DNA from 4 places in the Pseudomonas sp. 3B-A001-10F genome. Region 2 is predicted to be linked to each of the others. Evidence: riboswitches for the same ligand, from Rfam matches in the RefSeq annotation. Region 2 holds a riboswitch; each other region holds the start of a gene.
What was found. A riboswitch is a leader RNA that binds a small molecule or an ion and turns the genes downstream of it on or off. The one in region 2 is predicted to bind cobalamin.
Positions count from the first base shown of each region.

Region 1: another riboswitch for cobalamin. It lies ahead of AC0ZWN_RS01850 (ABC transporter substrate-binding protein); the one in region 2 lies ahead of cobO (cob(I)yrinic acid a,c-diamide adenosyltransferase).
Region 3: another riboswitch for cobalamin. It lies ahead of cobW (cobalamin biosynthesis protein CobW); the one in region 2 lies ahead of cobO (cob(I)yrinic acid a,c-diamide adenosyltransferase).
Region 4: another riboswitch for cobalamin. It lies ahead of AC0ZWN_RS07840 (CbtB domain-containing protein); the one in region 2 lies ahead of cobO (cob(I)yrinic acid a,c-diamide adenosyltransferase).

Region 1 covers NZ_JBQYFW010000001.1:371,272-376,374, reverse strand. Annotated here, with positions in the region: gene AC0ZWN_RS01855 (FecCD family ABC transporter permease) at 1-436, opposite strand, end outside; gene AC0ZWN_RS01850 (ABC transporter substrate-binding protein) at 445-1,458, opposite strand; cobalamin riboswitch at 1,603-1,796, opposite strand; gene AC0ZWN_RS01845 (Ppx/GppA family phosphatase) at 1,839-2,774, opposite strand; gene AC0ZWN_RS01840 (hypothetical protein) at 2,783-3,052, shown strand; gene phnX (phosphonoacetaldehyde hydrolase) at 3,122-3,949, opposite strand; gene AC0ZWN_RS01830 (LysR substrate-binding domain-containing protein) at 4,024-4,893, opposite strand; gene AC0ZWN_RS01825 (MFS transporter) at 4,904-5,103, opposite strand, start outside.
Region 2 covers NZ_JBQYFW010000053.1:7,105-12,207, reverse strand. Annotated here, with positions in the region: gene AC0ZWN_RS27925 (cobyrinate a,c-diamide synthase) at 48-1,397, opposite strand; gene cobO (cob(I)yrinic acid a,c-diamide adenosyltransferase) at 1,394-2,005, opposite strand; cobalamin riboswitch at 2,087-2,316, opposite strand; gene AC0ZWN_RS27915 (hypothetical protein) at 2,480-3,064, shown strand; gene AC0ZWN_RS27910 (PQQ-dependent sugar dehydrogenase) at 3,131-4,444, shown strand; gene AC0ZWN_RS27905 (C40 family peptidase) at 4,579-5,103, opposite strand, start outside.
Region 3 covers NZ_JBQYFW010000005.1:218,601-223,703, reverse strand. Annotated here, with positions in the region: gene AC0ZWN_RS07820 (ATP-grasp domain-containing protein) at 1-311, opposite strand, end outside; gene AC0ZWN_RS07815 (hypothetical protein) at 311-1,588, opposite strand; gene AC0ZWN_RS07810 (2OG-Fe dioxygenase family protein) at 1,588-2,340, opposite strand; cobalamin riboswitch at 2,691-2,902, shown strand; gene cobW (cobalamin biosynthesis protein CobW) at 3,002-4,075, shown strand; gene cobN (cobaltochelatase subunit CobN) at 4,079-5,103, shown strand, end outside.
Region 4 covers NZ_JBQYFW010000005.1:226,311-231,413, forward strand. Annotated here, with positions in the region: gene AC0ZWN_RS07825 (sugar phosphate isomerase/epimerase family protein) at 1-417, shown strand, start outside; gene AC0ZWN_RS07830 (AzlC family ABC transporter permease) at 407-1,099, shown strand; gene AC0ZWN_RS07835 (hypothetical protein) at 1,092-1,418, shown strand; cobalamin riboswitch at 1,453-1,674, shown strand; gene AC0ZWN_RS07840 (CbtB domain-containing protein) at 1,798-1,995, shown strand; gene AC0ZWN_RS07845 (CbtA family protein) at 2,007-2,705, shown strand; gene AC0ZWN_RS07850 (cobalamin biosynthesis protein) at 2,702-3,115, shown strand; gene cobM (precorrin-4 C(11)-methyltransferase) at 3,197-3,943, shown strand; gene nfuA (Fe-S biogenesis protein NfuA) at 4,088-4,672, opposite strand; gene AC0ZWN_RS07865 (acyltransferase family protein) at 4,730-5,103, opposite strand, start outside.

The sequences.
Region 1 (5,103 bases), on a different contig from region 2:
TGCCGCTGGCCGAACCGCTGACTCGCGCCAGTACAATCACCAGCACGAACGCCGTGACCGCGCCGGCGAAGGCACCGACTGACAGCGAGATGATCCCGGCGCCAACACCGAGCAACGCCACCATCACCGCTCCGGTCGAGGCTCCGGCAGAAATCCCCAGCAGATAAGGATCGGCCAGCGGGTTGCGCAACAGCGACTGCAAAATCACCCCGCACGTCGCCAGACCGGCACCGCATGCAGCCGCGACCAGTGCGCGGGTCAGGCGATAGTTCCAGACGATGCCTTCGTCGATAGGATCCAGCGCGTACCCGGCGCCCCACAATTTGTTCGCCAGCACTTGCACGACCACGCCCGGTTCAATCGAGGTTTCGCCGATGGCCACACCAGCGACCACTGCAATCAACAGTGTCACCAAGGCCAGCAGCGTACGGATCAGACTGGCACTCATTGCGACAGGTCATTGCCGTTGATGGCCGTGGCCAATTGTTCGATGCCCTCGAACATGCGCAGGCTCGCCTGCATGGCCATGGCATCAAGAATGATGATGCGGTTGTGTTTCACCGCGTCCATGTTGCGTGTCACCGGATCGCTGCGCAGGAAGGCGAGTTTCTTTTCATAGTCGTCGGCGGGGAAACGTCGACGATCCATGCGCGCGATGACCAGGAAGGTCGGATTGGCCTTGGCGATGGTTTCCCAACCGACGGTTGGCCACTCCTCATCGGACGCCACCACGTTGCGCACGCCGAGGGTGCTGAGCATGAAATCGGGAACGCCTTTGTGCCCGGCTACGAACGGCTCGATGTCCATTTGTGCGCTGGAGAACCACACCAGCGCGCTGGCGTCCTTGAGTTGTTTGCCTTGGGCGGTGGCAATCGATTTGGCGAGGCTGGCCTTGAGTTCGTCGTTGAGCTGCTGGCCACGCTCTTGAACATCGAAGATCTGCGCCAGTTGGCTCACGCTTTTGTAAATCGTCTCGATGCGAAACGGCGCCAGTCGCGTGCCATCGGCGCCGACGAGGTTGTCCTTGGCTTCGCAATCGGAAGGCAGCAGGTACGTTGGAATCTTCAGTTCATGAAACTGCTCGCGCGTGCCCACCGCGCCTTGCGGGCCGACCATCCATTCCAGTTCCACGGCGACCAGTTCCGGACGCTTGCCGATTACCGACTCGAAACTCGGCTCGTTGTCAGCCAGACGCTCGATCTTGTCATCCTGCGCTTTGTATTTGGCCAGCACATTGTTGAACCACAGTGAGGTGCCGACGACTTTGTCGCCCAGGCCCATGGCGTAGAGCATCTCCGTGCCGGCCTGGCCGATGGTCACGGTGCGCGTCGGTGCGTGCTGGAAGGTCAGGGTGCTGCCGCAGTTCTCGACCGTCAGTGGATAGACAGTCGGTGCCGCCTGCGCCAAGGCGCCAAGGCTCAGGCCGGTAATGAGGGTGGCAACGCGGGGCAGCAGCATGGGGCAGTCTCCAGGGGAACCGTACGGGGAGCGGGAGAGTACGGTCTGGAAACACACCATCGAACGCGGTCAGGAAAACAGCGCAAGGCCGGGCAGCCAACGAAGACGCGCACGGCACGATGTCCTTCCCGGACACCCCGCCGGTTAGTAATCACTGTGCCGGCAGGTCTCCTGACTGATGCGTCATCGCCTGGCTCCGGCCTTCCCGGGATTCACCCAGTGGCAGTCGTGGAGCAGGCTCGGCACCTACAGTTGCGGGGGCAGTTCCGATCAGTGCTGTGCAAGCACCTCGGATTCCCTATTAGTCCCGTTCGGGAACCGACGGCGGCATGGTAGTCGATCGAGCCGCTGAAGGGGAGACGAATCTGCCGTGGCGAGGATTAGTGTTGGCTCATCAAACCGTGCAATACGCCCAGACGCAGGCCCGGTTCCGACGGCAGCATTTGCGCGATACCGAACACTTTGAATGCCGCCAGCATTAACACCAGACCGCCGGGCAGAATGCTCTGGCGGTGTGGTTGCAGGCCTGCGAGCTTGAGCTGTTGCACGTTGTTTACCTTCAACAACAGCAGCGACAGGCGCAGCAGGCCGCCGTAGGTGATGCCGTCCTGGCCGAAGTCGTTGAGGCGATTGGTCTTGAGTACTTTGGCGAGCATGCGCGCGGTGCCGGAAGAGCCGATGGTTTGCTGCCAGCCCTGAGCACGGTAGCGCCGGGCAACTTTTTCAAACTGCAGGATGGCGAAGCGTTCAGCCTCCTGTAGCGCGCCGGCGGACACATCGCCGCCGCGAAAGAATCGCGTGCTCAAGGTGCCGCTGCCGATGGCGATGCTTTCGGTTAACAAGGGTTGTGAGCCCTGGCCGAGGATCAGCTCAGTGGAACCACCGCCGATGTCGACCACCAGGCGCAGGTCGTCGGCGCTGGGCAAGGCGTGAGTTACGCCGGCGTAGACCAGCCGCGCCTCTTCATGGCCGCAAATGACGTCGATGGGAAAGCCCAGATGCCGCTCGGCACTGGCCAGAAAAAGTTGCGCGTTGTCCGCTTCACGCACCGCGCTGGTGGCCACCGCACGAACCCGGCCGGCCTCGAAACCGCGCAGCTTCTTGCCGAACCGCGCCAACGCCTGCCAGCCGCGATCCAGTGCCAGTGCATCCAGCGCACCACCGTCAAAGCCCTCGGCGAGGCGCACCGGTTCGCGCAGGGTTTTCACTTCCTGAATCTGCAAGCCTTTGCGGCTGCGCACCGACTGGCCGATCATCAGGCGAAAGGCGTTCGAACCCAGGTCGATGGCGGCAAACAGCGAGGCGTCGTCTTTCATGGGAATCCTTGCAGAGCATCCGTCGCGAGGCTCAAGACGGTTTGCGAGGATTCTGCCGTGATCTTGATGACATCCTGATGACGGGGGCGGGGCGGTTGAATGAATTTTCGGCTGTCATGACACTGTCATTATCCGGCGTCTATGCTGCGGTCAATACATCGCGTGTTCTTAAAGTTTTTGCTGCCATTCGTGGCAGCTTTTTTTTGCCCGCGATCTGGCTGTTGATCGTTCCCACGCTCTGCGTGGGAATGCCTCTAGGGACGCTCTGCGTCCAGTGACGCGGAGCGTCACGGGCTGCATTCCCACGCAGAGCGTGGGAACGATCAGCGCGGGGTGCGGACGATCAATTAGCAGGACTGCGGAGTTTCGCCCCGGGCCAGGCGCGCATTGATGTCGTCGATCACTTCGGGCAGCTCGGCGATGGTGTCGATCAGGTAGTGCGGGCGCGAAGGGGCGAACATTTTGCCGATTCGCGCACGCTCTTCCGCCAGTCGATCCGACGGCAACGCCTTGTATTGCTCATAGGTCAGGCCCAGTGCGTTGCCGGAACAGGTCAATGCCACCGTCCACATGCCGGCTGCGCGCCCTTCGAGAATCCCCGGCCAGGTGTCGTCGACCTTGACGCAGGCGGCCACGTCATCGATGCCCAGGGCAATCACGTTGGCCAAGGCCTGCGCCGGATACGGCCGGCCATTGGGCACTTCATCGGTGGCGACGACATGGTCGGCGACGTAGCCATTTTCCCGCGCCAGTTCGACGACCTTGGCCATCACCACCGCCGGGTAGCCCGAGCACGAACCGATTTTCAAACCCTTGTCGCGCAATGCCGCAATGGCTTCGAGTGCGCCCGGAATCAGCGCCGAATGCAGGGCGATTTTCTCGATTTGCAACGGCATGAAACGTTCGTAGATTGCCGTTACATCGTCATCACTCGGCAAGCGATCAAACGCTGCACGATAGCGTTCAGCAATCTGTGGCAAGTTGCACAGCGTGCGGATGTGATCCCACTTGCCCATGCCCATCGGCCCGCGCGCTTCTTCAAGCGATACCGCGACGCCGAACTCGGCAAAGGCTTCGACGAAGATTTGCGTTGGCGCAAACGAGCCGAAATCGACAACGGTGCCGGCCCAGTCGAGGATCGCGGCTTGCAGGTGAGTCGGTTGTTGGTACTGCATGGTCAATCTCCGTTTTCAGGTAAGCGTGGGCCGTCCCTCGGCAATGAGGTAGGCGGTTCAAGGGTCAGTGCTGATCAGGTCAGCGGTGGATTCGCATCAAACAGTTCGGCAATCACCGGTCGGTTGCGGCGGATGCCGAGGCAGCACAGGTGGTATTCGATGAAAAACGGGTGATCGACAAAGGTGATCGGCTTGGTGCCCGGGGTTTCGGCGTACTCGACCGCCGAGACAAACCCGATGCCGATGCCCTTGACGATCGCGTGGACGATGGCTTCGCGGCTGTTGAGTTGCATGACGCAATTGAGATCGATATTGAGGCGCTTGCAGCTTTCTTCCACCAGTTGCCGGGTGCGCGCACTGGATTCGCGCATCACCCATTTTTCGCCGCTGATTTCACTGATGTGAACCTGCGCCTGACTTGCCCACGGATGGTCATCGCGGACCACGGCGATGATCGGATAACGGTGATACAGCCGCGTGTGGAAGCGCTCATCGAATTCCGACAAGGCCAGAATCGCCACGTCGATATCGAAGTTGAATAACCGCGCCAGGGTGTCCTTTTCCGAGGAAAACGAGGTTTCCAGTTCGATATCCGGGTGGCGCTGCATCAGCTCATACGTCAGGTTCATGGCAATTGGCGGTGACACCGCGCCGAGGCGCAGCATGCCGGTCTTGCGCTGCTTGAAGCTCTGCAACAGTTGCACGGCTTCATCCTCCTGACCGAACAGGCCCTGAGTGATCGCATAGAGCTTGTGCCCGGCGGCGCTCATTTCGATGTAGCGGCCACGGCGATGGAACAGCTCGACCGAGAAGGTCTTCTCCAGAGCGTTGACCTGTTCGCTGACGGTCGGCTGACCGACGCTGAGAAACTCGGCAGCAAGGGTAAAGCTGCCGGTCTTGGCCACCGCATGAAACGAACGCAACCACTTGTGATACTGGTACATGCAAGCCCCGTCAGCGTCGAATGAACAAGGCCACTGCCGCACTGCACAGGCAGGCGCTGGTGACCACTATGAAGATCAGAGACGTATTTGCCGTGGTGTCAAGCAGACGCCCGATCAGTGGCTCGGCCAATCCGGCGAACAGGTACGAGGAAAAGTTCATGATCCCGGTCGCCGTACCCGCGCGCTTGGCCCCGACCAGGTCAGGACACA
Region 2 (5,103 bases):
GGCCTCTTCGCGAGCAGGCTCGCTCCCACATTGGACGGGATGCTTGCTCAAGAAACGCGATCCCCTGTGGGAGCGAGCTTGCTCGCGAAGGCGGCCTCACGGTCTGGCGCAAACAATGCGGCAATCGCACTCGGGTTCGACGGGAAATAGAAGTGCACATAAGAAGCCGTCATCCGCCCGTCACGATAAACCGCCTCGGCGCCACGCCCACCATTCGGGCTCAAACCCCGCGCAATCGGCGCCTGTTCGGTGGTGGTCAGCGAATGATGATAAGTGTGCCCACGCAACGAACCTTCCGGCAGATCGACCGCTTGCAACGCCAACGCCGCCAGACGCTTCTGCATCACCGCATCGCCCTTAAGCAGCCCGACCAATTCAGCGCGGGTGCCTTCAACGTCAGTCAACGAATCGAGCAGATACAGCATCCCGCCACACTCGGCGAGCAACGGCTTACCCGCCGCGTGATGCGCGCGAATCGCCTCACACATCGCGGTGTTCTGCGCCAACGCAACGTGGTGCAGTTCCGGATACCCACCGGGCAAATATAGGCTGTCCGCTTCAGGCAATTGCGTGTCGCGGATCGGCGAGAAGAAACTCAACTCGGCGCCCATCGCCCGCAATAGATCGAGACTCGCGCCGTAGGTAAAAGCAAACGCTTCATCACGGGCGACGGCAATTCGCACATTCTTCAGCAACGACTCGACAGCGATCACGTCCGGTGCAGCAAACTCCACGGCCGGTGGCAGCGCTACCTCGCAACTGCTGGCCAATGCGTCGGCGGCGGCGTCGAGACGCACATCCAGATCATTCAATTCACTGGCCTGGACCAGGCCGAGATGACGACTTGGCAACTCGATGCCCGTCTCACGGGACAATGCGCCATACCAACGCAGGCCTTCGGTGAGGCTGCCTTCGAGCAATTGCGCATGGCGCAAGGTGCCGACACGGTTGGCCAGCACGCCAGCAAACGGCAAGTCCGGCTGATACCTGGCCAAACCGAGCGCCAACGCACCAAAAGTCTGTGCCATGGCCGTGCCGTCGATCACACCGAGCACCGGCACGCCGAAGTGCCGCGACAGATCGGCGCTGGAAGGCGTGCCGTCGAACAGGCCCATCACGCCTTCGATCAGAATCAGATCCGCCTCATTGGCGGCTTCCCACAACAGACGACGACTTTCCTGCTCGCCGACCATCCACATGTCCAGTTGATACACCGGCGCACCGCTGGCGCGCTCGAGAATCATCGGATCAAGGAAGTCCGGGCCGCATTTGAACACGCGCACTTTGCGCCCCTGATTGCGATGCAAACGGGCGAGCGCGGCGGTGACGGTGGTCTTGCCCTGACCGGAGGCCGGCGCGGCGATGAGCACCGCCGGGCAGTGACGTGGTTGATTCAAAGTTCGACGCCTTTCTGCGCTTTGATGCCGGCCTGGAAAGCGTGTTTGAGCATGCCCATTTCGGTGACCGTGTCGCCCATCTCGATCATTTCCGGCTTGGCCGCACGACCGGTGACGATCACATGCTGCATCGGCGGACGCGCCTGCAAATCGCTGAGCACCTGATCAAGATCGAGGTAGCCGTGCTTGAGGGCGATGTTCAATTCGTCGAGCACCACCAGACCGATCGACGGATCACGCAGCAATTCACGGGACACGGCCCACGCGGCTTCGGCGGCGGCGATGTCGCGCTGACGATCCTGGGTTTCCCAAGTGAAGCCCTCGCCCATCACGTGAAAGCGCACTTGCTCGGGGAAGCGCCGGAAGAACAACTCTTCGCCGGTGCTGTTGCGGCCCTTGATGAACTGCACCACACCGCACTGCATGCCGTGGCCCATGGCGCGGGCGAGCATGCCGAACGCCGAGCTGCTTTTGCCTTTGCCATTGCCGGTGAGCACCAGCACCAGGCCGCACTCGTCGGGCGAGTTGGCAATGCGTTCGTCGATCACGGCTTTTTTGCGCTGCATACGCGCCAGATGGCGTTCGTCGCGCTCGGGGGAATCAGTCATGGGGGAGCTCTCCGTTGAGGCTGGATAACGGCGGGCAGGCACAAGAATAGACGGCAAAAAGCCTGGCATCGCCCACCGTGATGCCGCTGGATGGATCAGGCCGGTCTCCGGGCTCATGAGCGGCGCATGCCTGACTGCGCGCCTTCCCGCTTCTTTCGAGGCAGTGGCTCAAGGCGCAGTTTTCACTCATTTACCGTTGCGGGGGCAGCGCCGGGATCGTGGTGGTTCTTCGTGCGAAGACAACCCTCACCGGCTTCCCTGTTTCACTCTGTCGACGCAGGTCACAGAGCACCTGAAACAAGCCGCGAAGGTTAGAGGGTTGGGGGTGGAGCGTCAATTAAAGAGGCGGCCATCGGGCGAATAACTGCCGCCGATCACTTATCTGCCGCCAATCTTGTGCCACACTGATACAAATGATATCAAAGAGCCATGCTTTTCTCGAAAAGCCCACTACAACAATAAAGGATGATGACGATGCAAGGCATGATCATCAGCAACCCGCGCCTGGAATTCCTGCGCCCGGTGCTTGAACGCTGGTTTGACTGTATCGACCGCTACAACGCCGTGCGCGGCGACAGCGACACCCCTTACTGGCATGACGAGAAAGCCAATCTCGGAGTGCTCTCGGCCGCAGCCTGGATGGCTGAGCTGGTCACTTTGAACGAGACTGCCACGCGTAAACAGAACGAAGAAGGCGAGCGCAATGCCCGCGCCGATCTGTTTCTCGCCGGTGCCGAAGACCGCGCCTTTATCCAGGCCACTCAGCGCTGGCCAAAGGTTACCAACCTGAATCTGACTCAAGCCCTGCTGGACATCACCAACGACGCCAAACGCATCAGCTATGCCAGCGACCTCAAGCTAGGCTGCCTGTTTGTCGCGCCGCAGAAAGCCCAGCACAGCGCCAGCCCCGAAGAACTGCAAGACATGGTCGACGACCTGCAAAAGGAACACACCTGCGCGGTCGCCTGGTATTTCCCCTACGCCTACCGCAAATTGCGCAGCGAAGCCGGCAACTATCACCCGGGCATCGCCGTGCTGTTCAAGGAAGCCCGCGGCTGAGCAGTTGAACCATCGGGCTTGCGCCCTTCTCTATGATTAGGAATGCATTCATAGGGAAGATCAGCAATGCGCAAGCCCCAGCTCGTTTTTGTCATCGCCTTCGCCGGAGGGCTCGCCGCCTGTGGTGAATCCTCCAGCCTGCAAGTCTCCGACGGCACCGGCCCATCACCGAAATTGCCTGAACCAAACAAGACCCTGATTCCGACGGTTAACATTGCCCCGGCGATCGGCTGGCCCGACGGCGGCAAACCGACTGCGGCGGCTGGCACTCAGGTCGCGTCATTCGCCGAAGGCCTCGATCATCCGCGCTGGCTCTATGTGCTGCCCAACGGAGATGTGCTCGTGGCGGAAACCAATGCCCCGCCAAAGCCCGATGACAGCAGTGGCATTCGTGGCTGGGTGATGAAGAAGGTCATGGGCAAGGCCGGCGCTGGCGTGCCGAGTCCGAACCGCATCACCTTGCTGCGTGACGCCGATCATGATGGCGTTGCCGAGACCCGCACGGTGTTTCTGCAGAACCTCAACTCGCCGTTCGGCATGACGCTGGTTGGCAACGATCTTTACGTCGCTGATACCGATCGCTTGCTGCGCTTTAACTACGAACCCGGCGCGACCGAGATCAAGTCGCAGCCAATCAAGGTTGTCGATCTGCCGGGCGGGACACTGAATCACCACTGGACCAAAAACGTCATTGCCAGCAAGGACGGCAGCAAGCTCTATGTCACCGTAGGTTCGAACAGCAACGTCGGCGAAAACGGCCTGGACAAGGAAGAAGGTCGCGCGGCGATCTGGGAAGTTGATCGGGCGACCGGCAATCACCGCATTTTTGCCTCAGGCATCCGCAACCCCAATGGCCTGGCGTGGGAGCCCACCAGCGGCGCACTGTGGACAGCGGTGAATGAGCGCGACGAGATCGGCAGTGACCTGGTGCCGGACTACATCACTTCCGTGAAAGACGGTGGGTTTTATGGCTGGCCTTTCAGTTATTACGGTCAGCATGTCGATGTGCGTGTTACGCCGCAGAACCCGGACCTGGTGGCCAAAGCCATCGCCCCGGATTACGCGGTCGGGCCGCACACCGCCTCACTGGGCCTGAGCTTTGCCGAGGGCAACACGCTGCCGGCGCAGTTCAAGGAAGGCGCGTTTATTGGCCAGCACGGCTCATGGAATCGCAAACCGCACAGTGGCTACAAAGTGATTTTCGTGCCGTTTACCGGCGGCAAGCCGAGCGGCAAACCGGTGGATGTGCTGACCGGGTTCCTCGACAAGGACGAGAATGCTTTGGGTCGGCCGGTAGGCGTGGTGATCGATCAGCAAGGTGGTTTGCTGGTGGCGGACGATGTTGGCAATAAGGTGTGGCGAGTGTCGGCCAGCAAATAATTTTCGCCATGCACAAACAACTGTAGGAGTGAGCCTGCTCGCGATAGCGGTCGATCATTCAACATTGATGTTGAATGTGACACCGTCATCGCGAGCAGGCTCACTCCTACACATTAGCTTTTAGGCAACTTGAATTACGGGTTATGCGCCAGATGCTCCGGCTGCAATACCCGCTTGGCACTCAGATAAGCTTTCTGCCAGTACGCCTTCGACAGGCTGTCCAGCTTCACCGTGCCGCCCGTGGCCGGCGCATGCACGAAGCGCCCTTCCCCGACGTAAATCCCTGCATGACTGACCTGCGAGCCGCCATTGGTGGCGAAGAAGATCAGGTCGCCGGTCTGCAAGCCTTCCTTGCCGACATTCGGCGCCTGCATGACGATCATCTCGCGCGTGGAGCGCGGCAGCGAAATCCCCGCCGCATCACGATAGACAAAACCGATCAATCCGCTGCAATCAAATCCCGAATCCGGCGTGTTGCCGCCCCAGCGATACGGCGTACCCACCAGGCCGAGCGCGCGAAACAACACGTCTTCAGCAGCCGGCGAGAAAGCTTGCGAAGGACCGAATACGACCGGAGCGCGAACCACCGGCGCAGGTGGCGGCGTACGACTGGCGCAGGCGCTGAGCAGCGCTGCGAAGAACATCAACGTGAGGCGGGC
Region 3 (5,103 bases), on a different contig from region 2:
TTACGGTGCAAGTGGGCCAGCGCCGGCAGCGCCGCACACAGCCGCCCCGTGATCGCGACATAGCCTTCACGGAAATTCAGGACACTGGTGAAGCCATGCTCGTCCAGCAACTGCTGCGTCAGCTGGATCAGATCCGCGGTCAGCCCTTTGGAAAAGTCGTACAGCGCCACCGGCGAGATCTGTTTCGCATCGGCGATCTTGCTGGTTTTGCGACTATCGGCAATCAGCAAAGGGGTGATGCCCTCGGCAATCAGGCCCTCGTATTCTCCGTCACGAATATTGCCGATGATCAGGCAGGCCGCAGCACTCATTAGTCAACCTCCTGATCGAAGCTGTAGTGGACCCGGTTCAGGCGCTGGCAAATGTGAGCCAGACGAATCCGGTCCACGCCGTAGGCGCCACCGCTCAAGACATTGCGAATGATGTGCGCCATGGCATCCAGGTCTTCGCTGCTGATGCCCAGACGAGTGACTTCCTGCAGGCCGAAGCGCAGGCAGTCGCGGCCATTGATCTGTTTATTGTTGATCCGGATCCCCAGTTCATTGAGCTGCTGCGCCGCTTGCCGGGCCCGTTCGCCTTCGAGCAACAGCAGGTGCGTGTCGGAGGGGTGCAGCGTCCAGCCCGGCAGGTCGGCGAGTGCGTCGTGCAACTGGCGAGTATTGGCGCACATGCGTTGGGCGTAGGCCTGGCCGTAGCGCTGGGTTTCCAGCAGGCTGACGAACAGTTGCAGCAGACCGGGCAGATTGGGCGAGGACACCAGCGCACCGCTGAGCGTTTGCTCGATCCGCTGGGCCAGATCGGCACGCCGGCAGACGATCAGTGCCCGGTGCGGACCTGCCAGGGATTTGTGGGTGTTGCCTTGAAGAATATCCGCCCCCTCGTCAAGCGGATTGGGAAAGGCCTTCCCGGCGATGAGGCCCAGAGTGTGCGACGCATCGTAGATGATCAGTGTCCGCTCAAAGCCCCGGCGGTTCAGCAGCGCGCGCAGTGGTTTAAGGGCGATTACCCGTGTGGTCAGACCATGGTCGAGCAGTACGGCTGCCGGTTGTACACCGCACGCCTGGAGTTGCCGATCAACGTCCCCGAGATCAATTTGTCCGTCAGCCGTCAGTTTCAAAAAGACGCTGTGCCGGCCCATCTTCTGCACCAGAGGCCCGGTTGCGAAATGCCCGCCGCTTTCAGGCGCCAGTGATAATACGCAGTCGCCCGGCTCGGTCAGGGCGGCCAGCACGCTCAGCGTGCAGTGCACGCCGGAGAGCACACGGTATTCGACGAACGGCGCGTTGAACATCGCCTGCACGGCTTGGGTCGCCAAAGCCTTTAATGTTTCGACTTCGGGGAAGTGTTCGACCTGCATGCCATTGAATTCGGCGGCATAGCATTGACCGTCAATGGCCTGTGCATTGAACAAGTAACGCTCGTAATGGCGATTCTGTCCTAGCGTGCGTGCAGTCTCGGACAATATGTTTTCATTGGCGGTCAGCGATAGTGTGGAAGTTCTTCGTGCGCACGCCTGTTGAAACTGTTCAATGATGAAGTTATGCGCGAGTGGGGTACTGACTGAAAGTGCATGAGTCGAATGATTCATTAGTAGTCCGCCAGGTCGAAGTCGATAATCAACATATCGCGACTGCCGCGATCCGAATTAATGCTCGATGTTTGCAGTGGGGAAACTTCATGCAGAAGTATTCGGTCATTCAATACGACGGTTTCCAGATAGTCAGTCAACGTTGCACTGAATACTTGGCCACCTTCTTCATCAAATATCCGGCTTTCGCCACCGATGACATGCTGACGTTGAATCAGGTGTTGAAAGACAAAATCGTGCCCGTCGCGATGTCTGCCCTCAGGGGTGGCCTGGCCAGCATTGCCTTGATCGCAGAGGATACGGAACTGATGGCAGGTCACGAGCCAGTCGCGCGGGCCCAGCGCCATGTCCAGCAGTGCCAGGTCGGCGGCCAGCAGTGTCTGCAGAATCGGGGAGTCAATGAACGTCGCCTCGCAGCGGGTGTAGGTGCGCTGCACCCCGCCCAACAGCGGGTTGTCGGTCTCGGCTTGAAAAAAGTGGCAGTCTTGCAGCGCCGTCCACTGGCGTTCCCGTTGGCGATACTGGAACTTGCAGATGCGTCGTTCGCGAAGACCGTTCTCTGCGCTGAGATACGCATCGGTATGCAAATGCTCCCAGGTCGCATTGAATGCCCGGCATGCTTCGCGTCCCAGCAGCGCAACATCCAATGCTGGATAGTGGGCACTGTGCGCATAGTGGCAATTGCGCAGTAGTTCGGAAAGTTCCTTTAGTCCGGCATCACTTGAAAGCCGTAACGCGTTACCGGCACTCATGTTGTGGATACCCATGGGTGCAGGAAAGAAACAGGCAGGATCAAATACTGATAATAATCAGCCATGCAAGAAATCCTTTCTTGAGAGACTCATAGTCCTTGTGCGAACTCATCGTTCATATCTTGTATTGATTTATCAATTTGGTTTTTGTAAAGATATGTAATCGAATGCGCGCAGCCGCTCTATTTCAGGGTTTAACCCGGTGGTGGTTTTTTAATTTAACGGATAGGGCATGTAAGACATAACTTACAACTACTTCTTAAGTGAGAAGTGTTCGCGATCATTAGATGAAAAAGTTGCTGTCCTTATAACCACAATGATCCAGGCGTTGACCCGCCTGCCGTGCATGCGTAGCCTTGCGCAATCGAGGTTCTCCGGCGTGTGCCGGAGCTAAGAAGGGAACGCGGTCAATGCCGCGGCTGCCCCCGCAACTGTGAACGGTGATGTTCGCTGCCACGCCACTGCCAGCTCAATCGATGAGCCCGCGGGAAGGCGCAGCCAACGCCAGGCCCAGCGCCTGAACGCCGTCAGCCAGGAGACCTGCCTCGTCACAGATTCTCACTACAACCGGGCGGGGTGATCCGGTGGCGAACTCTCCAGGCACGCGCGCGCGTTGCCGGTTCTCGTCCCGTATGCCCGCCGCTTGCCAAAGGGCATACCGATGAAAACACTGGCCAAACTCCCCGTCACCATCGTCACCGGCTTCCTCGGCTCGGGCAAGACCACGCTGCTGCGGCACATGCTTGATAACGCGCAGGGCCGTCGTATCGCGGTGATCGTCAACGAGTTTGGCGAGTTGGGCATTGACGGTGAAATCCTCAAGCAATGCACCATCGGTTGCACCGAAGAGGAAGCCACCGGCCGCGTTTACGAGCTGGCCAACGGCTGCCTGTGCTGCACCGTTCAGGAAGAGTTCTTCCCGGTGATGCGCGAACTGGTTGCCCGTCGCGGCGATCTCGACCATATCCTTATCGAAACTTCGGGCCTGGCCCTGCCAAAACCGCTGGTACAAGCCTTCCAGTGGCCGGAAATCCGCAGCGCCTGCACCGTTGATGCGGTGATCACCGTGGTCGACAGCCCGGCCGTCGCCGCTGGCACTTTCGCCGCGTTCCCGGATCAGGTTGATGCCCAGCGCAAACTCGATCCGAACCTCGACCACGAATCGCCACTGCACGAACTGTTCGCCGATCAACTGGCCAGCGCCGACCTGGTGATCCTCAACAAGGCCGACCAGACCAGCGCGGAAGATCTCGCTCGTGTCCGCGCCGAAGTCGCCGAAGAACTGCCGCCAGCGGTGAAAATCATCGAAGCCAGCAACGGCCGTCTGCCGCTGGACGTGCTGATCGGCCTCGGCGCCGGTTCCGAGGAGCACATCGACAGCCGCCACAGCCATCATGATCACCACCACGGTGAAGGCGATGACGACCACGATGACCACGATCACGACGCCTTCGATTCGATCTCCATCGAACTGCCACAAGCCGACGAAAGCCTGCTGCTCGACGCCCTGACGCAACTGGTGGTCAAGCACGGCATCCTGCGCGTCAAAGGTTTCGCCGCCATCCCGAACAAGCCAATGCGTCTGCTGATCCAGGGTGTGGGTACGCGTTTTGACAAGCATTTCGACCGTCAGTGGGGCGCTGATGAAGCGCGCGTCACGCGTCTGGTGTTGATCGGTCAGGAACTCGACGCCGCGCAACTCGAAGCGCAACTGCGCGCTGCGCTCAGCGTTTAAGCCATGCACCTGCTCAGGACTCAGCCCGGCGGTTTCGTCTCGGATGACAATATTGCCGACCTTGGCCAAACCCCCGCCGAGCTGGTGATCCTGTGCAGCGGCGACTCCAGTCTGGCGCTGCTCGCCGAAGCCGCGCAGCAGTTGCCGGAAGATTACCCGAGCCTGCGTCTGGCCAACCCGATGCAGGTGCAGAATCACGCTTCGGTCGATTTGTACGTCGATGAAGTGCTGCGCCACGCCAAGGTGATTCTGATCTCGCTGCACGGCGGCATCGCCTATTGGCGCTACGGCGTCGAGCGTCTGATCGAACTGTCCGAGCGCGGTGTGCAGGTGATTCTGGTGCCGGGCGATGACCGTCCTGACCCGGAACTCAGCGACCTGAGCACCGTCAACGCTGTGGATCGTGATCGCCTCTGGCAATTCCTGCGCCAGGGCGGACTGGGCAATGCGCTGGACTTTTTCCGCTGCCTCGCCAACCGTTGGCTGGCTCGCGATTACGTCTGGGAAGAACCGCAGGCGCTGCCGCGCACGGCGATTTACCACCCGAATAAAACCAGCGCCGCACTGAGTGACTGGCAAGCCGATTGGCTGCCTGCACGCCCGGTCGCGGCGGTGTTGTTTTACCGCTCGCATTTACAAGCGGCGAACACCGCGTTCATCGATGTGTTTTGCCAGCGCTTGCAAGCGGCGGGGCTGAATCCGCTGCCGATCGCGGTGGCCAGTCTGAAAGAACCCGGCTGCCTGACGGTGATCGAGGACTGGCTGGACGAGGTTGAGGCCGGGGTGATTCTCAACACCACCGGGTTCGCTCAATCCAGCCCGGAAGCGCCGCATCTGCGACCGTTTCGCCGCAATATCCCGGTGATCCAAGCAATCTGCGCGCAGGACAACGAGCCCGGCTGGCGCGACAGCGAGCAAGGCCTGGGGCCACGGGATCTGGCCATGCACATTGCCTTGCCGGAACTCGACGGGCGCATCATCAGCCGGCCGATCAGTTTCAAGGATCTGGCCTGGCGCAGTGAGCGCAG
Region 4 (5,103 bases), on a different contig from region 2:
CTGGAGAACATGGGCGGTCAGCGGCCGAAATTCCCGGTCTTCACCGTCGAGGAACACCTGCGCTTTCACAAGGAGACCGGGTGCTTCGTGACCATCGACGTGACGCATCTGTGCTCACTGCTGCCGTATGGTGAAAGCCTGTTCAAAGCCATTGCCGATCTGGCGCCGGTTACCCGGCATCTGCACATTGCCGACCTCAACAACACCCACCATCAACATCTGCCGATTGGCGAAGGCAACTTGCGCCTGAGCGATGTGCTCAATCGCTTCGCGGTCAACGGCTATCGGGGTGTGGCCGTGGTGGAAGAGTTCATTCCGCGCTTCTCCACCGAGTACTACCTGGAAAAAGCCCTGGCCTACAAGAACGGCGTAGAGCAATTGCTGGCCGGCTCGCGGCACAGCACTCATGCTGGTTGAGTCGAACCTGGCAAAACCGGCGTCGCGCAGCGAGATCGCGACCGGTATCCGCGATGCGCTACCGTTCGTCTTCTCGCTGCTGCTGACCTTCACCCTGATCGGCATGCTCGGGCGCCGCCATGGTCTGGATCTTCCGGCCATGGTGGTTTTCAGCGGTACGGTAATGGCCTCGCCGTTGCAACTGACGCTGCTGGAAACCCCCGCGCACCTGCTTAACGCCTTTGGCGTGCTGGTCTCGGCGCTGAGTATCAACTTGCGTTTTCTGGTCTTCACACTGAGCCTGAAATCCAGCCTCCAGGGCCCGGTCAAAGCGTTCGTCCCCGCCCTGGCGGTGATGGCAAATGCGGCTTTCACGTTGATGTCGATCCGCAAGGATCAGCAACCGATCAGCCGCCCGTATGCCAACACCGTGTGCTTTCTGCTGTACGCCGCCGCCCTGCTTGGCACCGTGGTCGGGTACTGTTTCGCCAGCGTGGCCGACAACGCAGTGATGGATCACGTCAGTGTAGTAATCGCGATTTTCATCAGCGCTTCGCTTGGCAAGATGGCCCGCGACCGTCACAGCTTCCATGCGCAATGGATTGCCGGCCTGGCCACCGCCGCGAGCTTGCTGTGGCTGGGCGAGGTCAGCTTGCTGCTGGTGCTCGCCATCACCGTTCTGACGAGCTATGTCCATGATTGAACCTGGTACTTTCTGGCTGTACGTACTGATTTGCGCGCTGGTTTCGATCGTCTGCCGCTTGCTGCCGCTGGCCGTCGATGTCGAACGGCTTTCGGTAACTGCCCGCGCTTTCATCGATCGTCTGGGAAAATACACATCGGTGGCGATGCTCGTCAGCCTGCTGGCGGTCTCACTCTATCCTTTGGCCAGCCAGCACCTGGCGGCCATGCCATGGATCCTCCCGGTGGCGTTGGCGTGGCTGCTGAGCCTGACGCGAATCAAATCCTATTATGCGTTCCTGATGGCGCTGGGGGTGTACGTCCTGCTGATCATGCGCTAGGCGCCGATTGACTCAAATCCCCCGCCCATGCTCTCCTACACAACTTGTTACGGGTGCCCTTCACAGGGTGAAACGGGAAACCGGTGAATCATGTGCTTTACTCAAGCCCATGTCAGTCCGGTGCTGCCCCCGCAACGGTAAGCGAGCGAAGCGTCAAAACCACTGTGCCGATACGGTATGGGAAGGTGACGCTTGCAGGTCGGCCTGACGCCAACCCCTCGTGAGCCCGGAGACCGGCCCGCAACACACAGCCCGCATTTGCGCGGCGCTGCACATAACAAACCCGCGGTGGGCGGGCGCTGTTCGAACCTCTGCGAGCCTGACCCGCAGGGGTTTTCATGCGCTCTATTCACCCGCTGACACTCCAGAGGGAAGCGCCATGTCGATCATCAGCAGCACCGGCAGCAACACGGACAAAATCGCCAGCACCACCACCCTGAGCCAACGCCTGACCGCCGCGATCTTTGCATCGATCCTCGGCGCCAGTCTGGTTTACTTTGCCGGCTTCTCGCACATCGAAGCGGTGCACAACGCCGCCCACGATACCCGCCACAGCGCCGCGTTCCCGTGCCATTGAGACCTGCCGACATGATCAAGCGTATCGCGCAAACTGCAGGATTCTCTGGTCTGCTGGCCGCCCTGCTCCTCACTCTGCTGCAAAGCTTCTGGGTTTCGCCGCTGATTCTGCAGGCGGAAACCTTCGAGAAGTCCGAGCCGGTGGCGGTTCACGAACATGCCGCTGGCGTGGCTGCGCACACCCATGATGCCGAGGCCTGGGAGCCGGAAGACGGCTGGCAACGCGTAGTCTCGACCACTGGCGGTAATCTGGTCGTAGCCGTCGGTTTCGCCCTGATGCTCGCCGGCCTCTACACCCTGCGCGCGCCGACCAAAACTTCGCAGGGCCTGCTCTGGGGCCTGGCCGGTTACGCGACGTTCGTGCTTGCTCCGACCTTGGGCCTGCCACCAGAACTGCCGGGCACCGCTGCGGCCGATCTGGCTTCGCGGCAGACGTGGTGGATCGGCACGGCCGCTTCGACGGCTGTAGGTCTGTCGCTGATCGCGTTCAGCCGTCACTGGCTTATGAAGGTCCTCGGTGTGGCCATCCTCGCTGTGCCCCACGTGATCGGCGCACCGCAACCGGAAGTGCATTCGATGCTCGCCCCCGAAGCACTCGAAGCTCAGTTCAAAATCGCTTCGCAGTTGACCAACGTGGCGTTCTGGCTGGCCCTGGGCCTGATCAGCGCCTGGTTGTTCCGCCGCAAAAGCGCTGGTCAATACCACGCATGACCGATGACCGCGCAGCGCCGACCTTCGTGGTCGGCCTGGGCTGCCAGCGCGGCTGCCCGGCCAGCACGCTGCGCGCGTTACTCGATCAAGCGTTACAGGCGCATCGCATTGAGCTTGAGGCGGTGAAAGCGTTGGCCAGTATCGACTTGAAGCGCGACGAGCCGGGCCTGCAAGAACTTGCTGCACAATTGGCTCTGCCCCTGTTGTACTTCAGCAGTGACGAACTGGCCAGCTACCAACAGCGGCTCAGTCACCATTCACAGATTGCTTACGAACGCACCGGTTGCTACGGCGTCGCCGAAAGTGCCGCGCTTGCGCTCGCTGAACAGCTGATTCAAGCGCCGGCAAAACTGCTGATCTCCCGGCAAAAATACGCTCAGGCCACGCTGGCATTGGCCGGCGCGGCGTAAAATCCCGATAATCCCCGCCATTGATCATGAGCGTTGTTCATCTGCAACGCAGTCGTGCCCTCTTTTACTCAGGATTCAACGATGACCGTCTACTTCATCGGCGCCGGCCCCGGCGACCCGGAATTGATCACTGTCAAAGGCCAGCGGCTGATTCGCAGTTGCCCGGTGATTATCTACGCAGGTTCGCTAGTGCCGGCGGCGGTACTCGACGGCCATCAAGCCGAAACGGTGGTGAACAGCGCCGAACTGCATCTGGAACAGATCATCGAATTGATCAAGACCGCGCATGCCAAGGGTCAGGATGTGGCGCGGGTGCATTCCGGCGATCCGAGTCTGTATGGCGCGATTGGCGAGCAGATCCGTTATCTGCGTGAGCTGGATATTCCGTTCGAGATCATTCCCGGCGTGACGGCCACCGCAGCCTGTGCGGCGCTGCTTGGCGCGGAATTGACGCTGCCGGACGTGTCGCAAAGTGTGATTCTGACTCGCTATGCCGACAAAACCGCGATGCCGGCAGGCGAAGAGCTTGGCAGTCTGGCGCAGCATGGCGCGACCATGGCGATTCATCTGGGCGTTAACCATTTGCCGAAGATTCTGGTGGAACTGCTGCCGCATTACGGCGCGGATTGCCCGATTGCGGTGATTCACCGGGCGACGTGGCCTGATCAGGATTGGGTGGTGGGGACGCTGGCGGATATTGCCGAAAAGGTTGAGGCCAAAGGGTTTCGGCGTACGGCGTTGATTCTGGTGGGTCGGGTGTTGGGCAGTGAGGTGTTCAGCGAGTCATCGTTGTATCGCGCCGGGCATGCGCATCTCTATCGCCCATGAAGCCGCCTTCGCGAGCAAGCTCGCTCCCACATTTGGAATGCGATCAAATGTGGGAGCGAGCTTGCTCGCGAAGGCGTCGGTACATTTCACCCATAAAAAAACGGCGCTCACGGGGCGCCGTTTTTCATGTCCGCAGCGAACACCTTAGTAGTAGGCGTTTTCTTTCTGCGTGTGGTCGGTCACGTCGCGAACGCCTTTCAGCTCCGGAATACGCTCGAGCAAGGTGCGCTCGATGCCTTCCTTCAAGGTTACGTCCGCCTGGCCGCAGCCCTGGCAACCGCCACCGAACTGCAAAACGGCGATGCCGTCTTCAACCACATCGATCAGGCTGACCTGACCGCCGTGGCTGGCCAGCCCCGGGTTGATTTCGGTTTGCAGGTAATAGTTGATGCGCTCGTTCACCGGGCTGTCGGCGTTGACCATCGGTACTTTGGCGTTCGGCGCCTTGATGGTCAGCTGGCCGCCCATGCGGTCGGTGGCGTAGTCGACAACGGCGTCATCGAGAAACGCTTCGCTGAAGTGATCGATATACGCGGTGAAGCTTTTCAGCCCCAGCGCGGTGTCTTCAGGTTTTTCTTCGCCCGGCTTGCAGTAGGCAATGCAGGTTTCAGCGTACTGGGTGCCAGGCTGGGTGATGAAGACGCGGATGCCGATGCCCGGGGTGTTCTGCTTGGAGAGCAGATCAGCCAGGTAATCGTGGGCGGCGTCGGTAATGGTAATAGCGGTCATGGAAACTCCTCGCAGGCTTGGGCGCAGTTTACGCCAATCATTGCGCCGGACAAAGTCCTAGTATTTTTGTCGGGAAAGATTCTCGTCCGGCTCCCTGTCAACCCTCGCCTTGAGCCAATGGTAGCTGCGCTTTTCCACCCATTCGTAGCTCAACCACGAGCCAACGCCAATCGCCAGCGCGCACAGGCCAAACATCAAATACGGGTTGATCGCGTAGCGTTGCGCGATAAATCCCCCCGCCGACAGCACCAGCACGTGCATCAGGTAAACCGAATAAGAGCAATCGCCAAGCAGTTTGAGCATTCGGCTGCGCTCGACATAACGCTCAAGTGAGATACACGCCATGACCAGCACTGCACTCGGCACGCCCCAGCTCAGCAGCCTTGGCGCCGGTGCCAAGTGATAAATCGCCAGCAGTGCCACGCCGATCG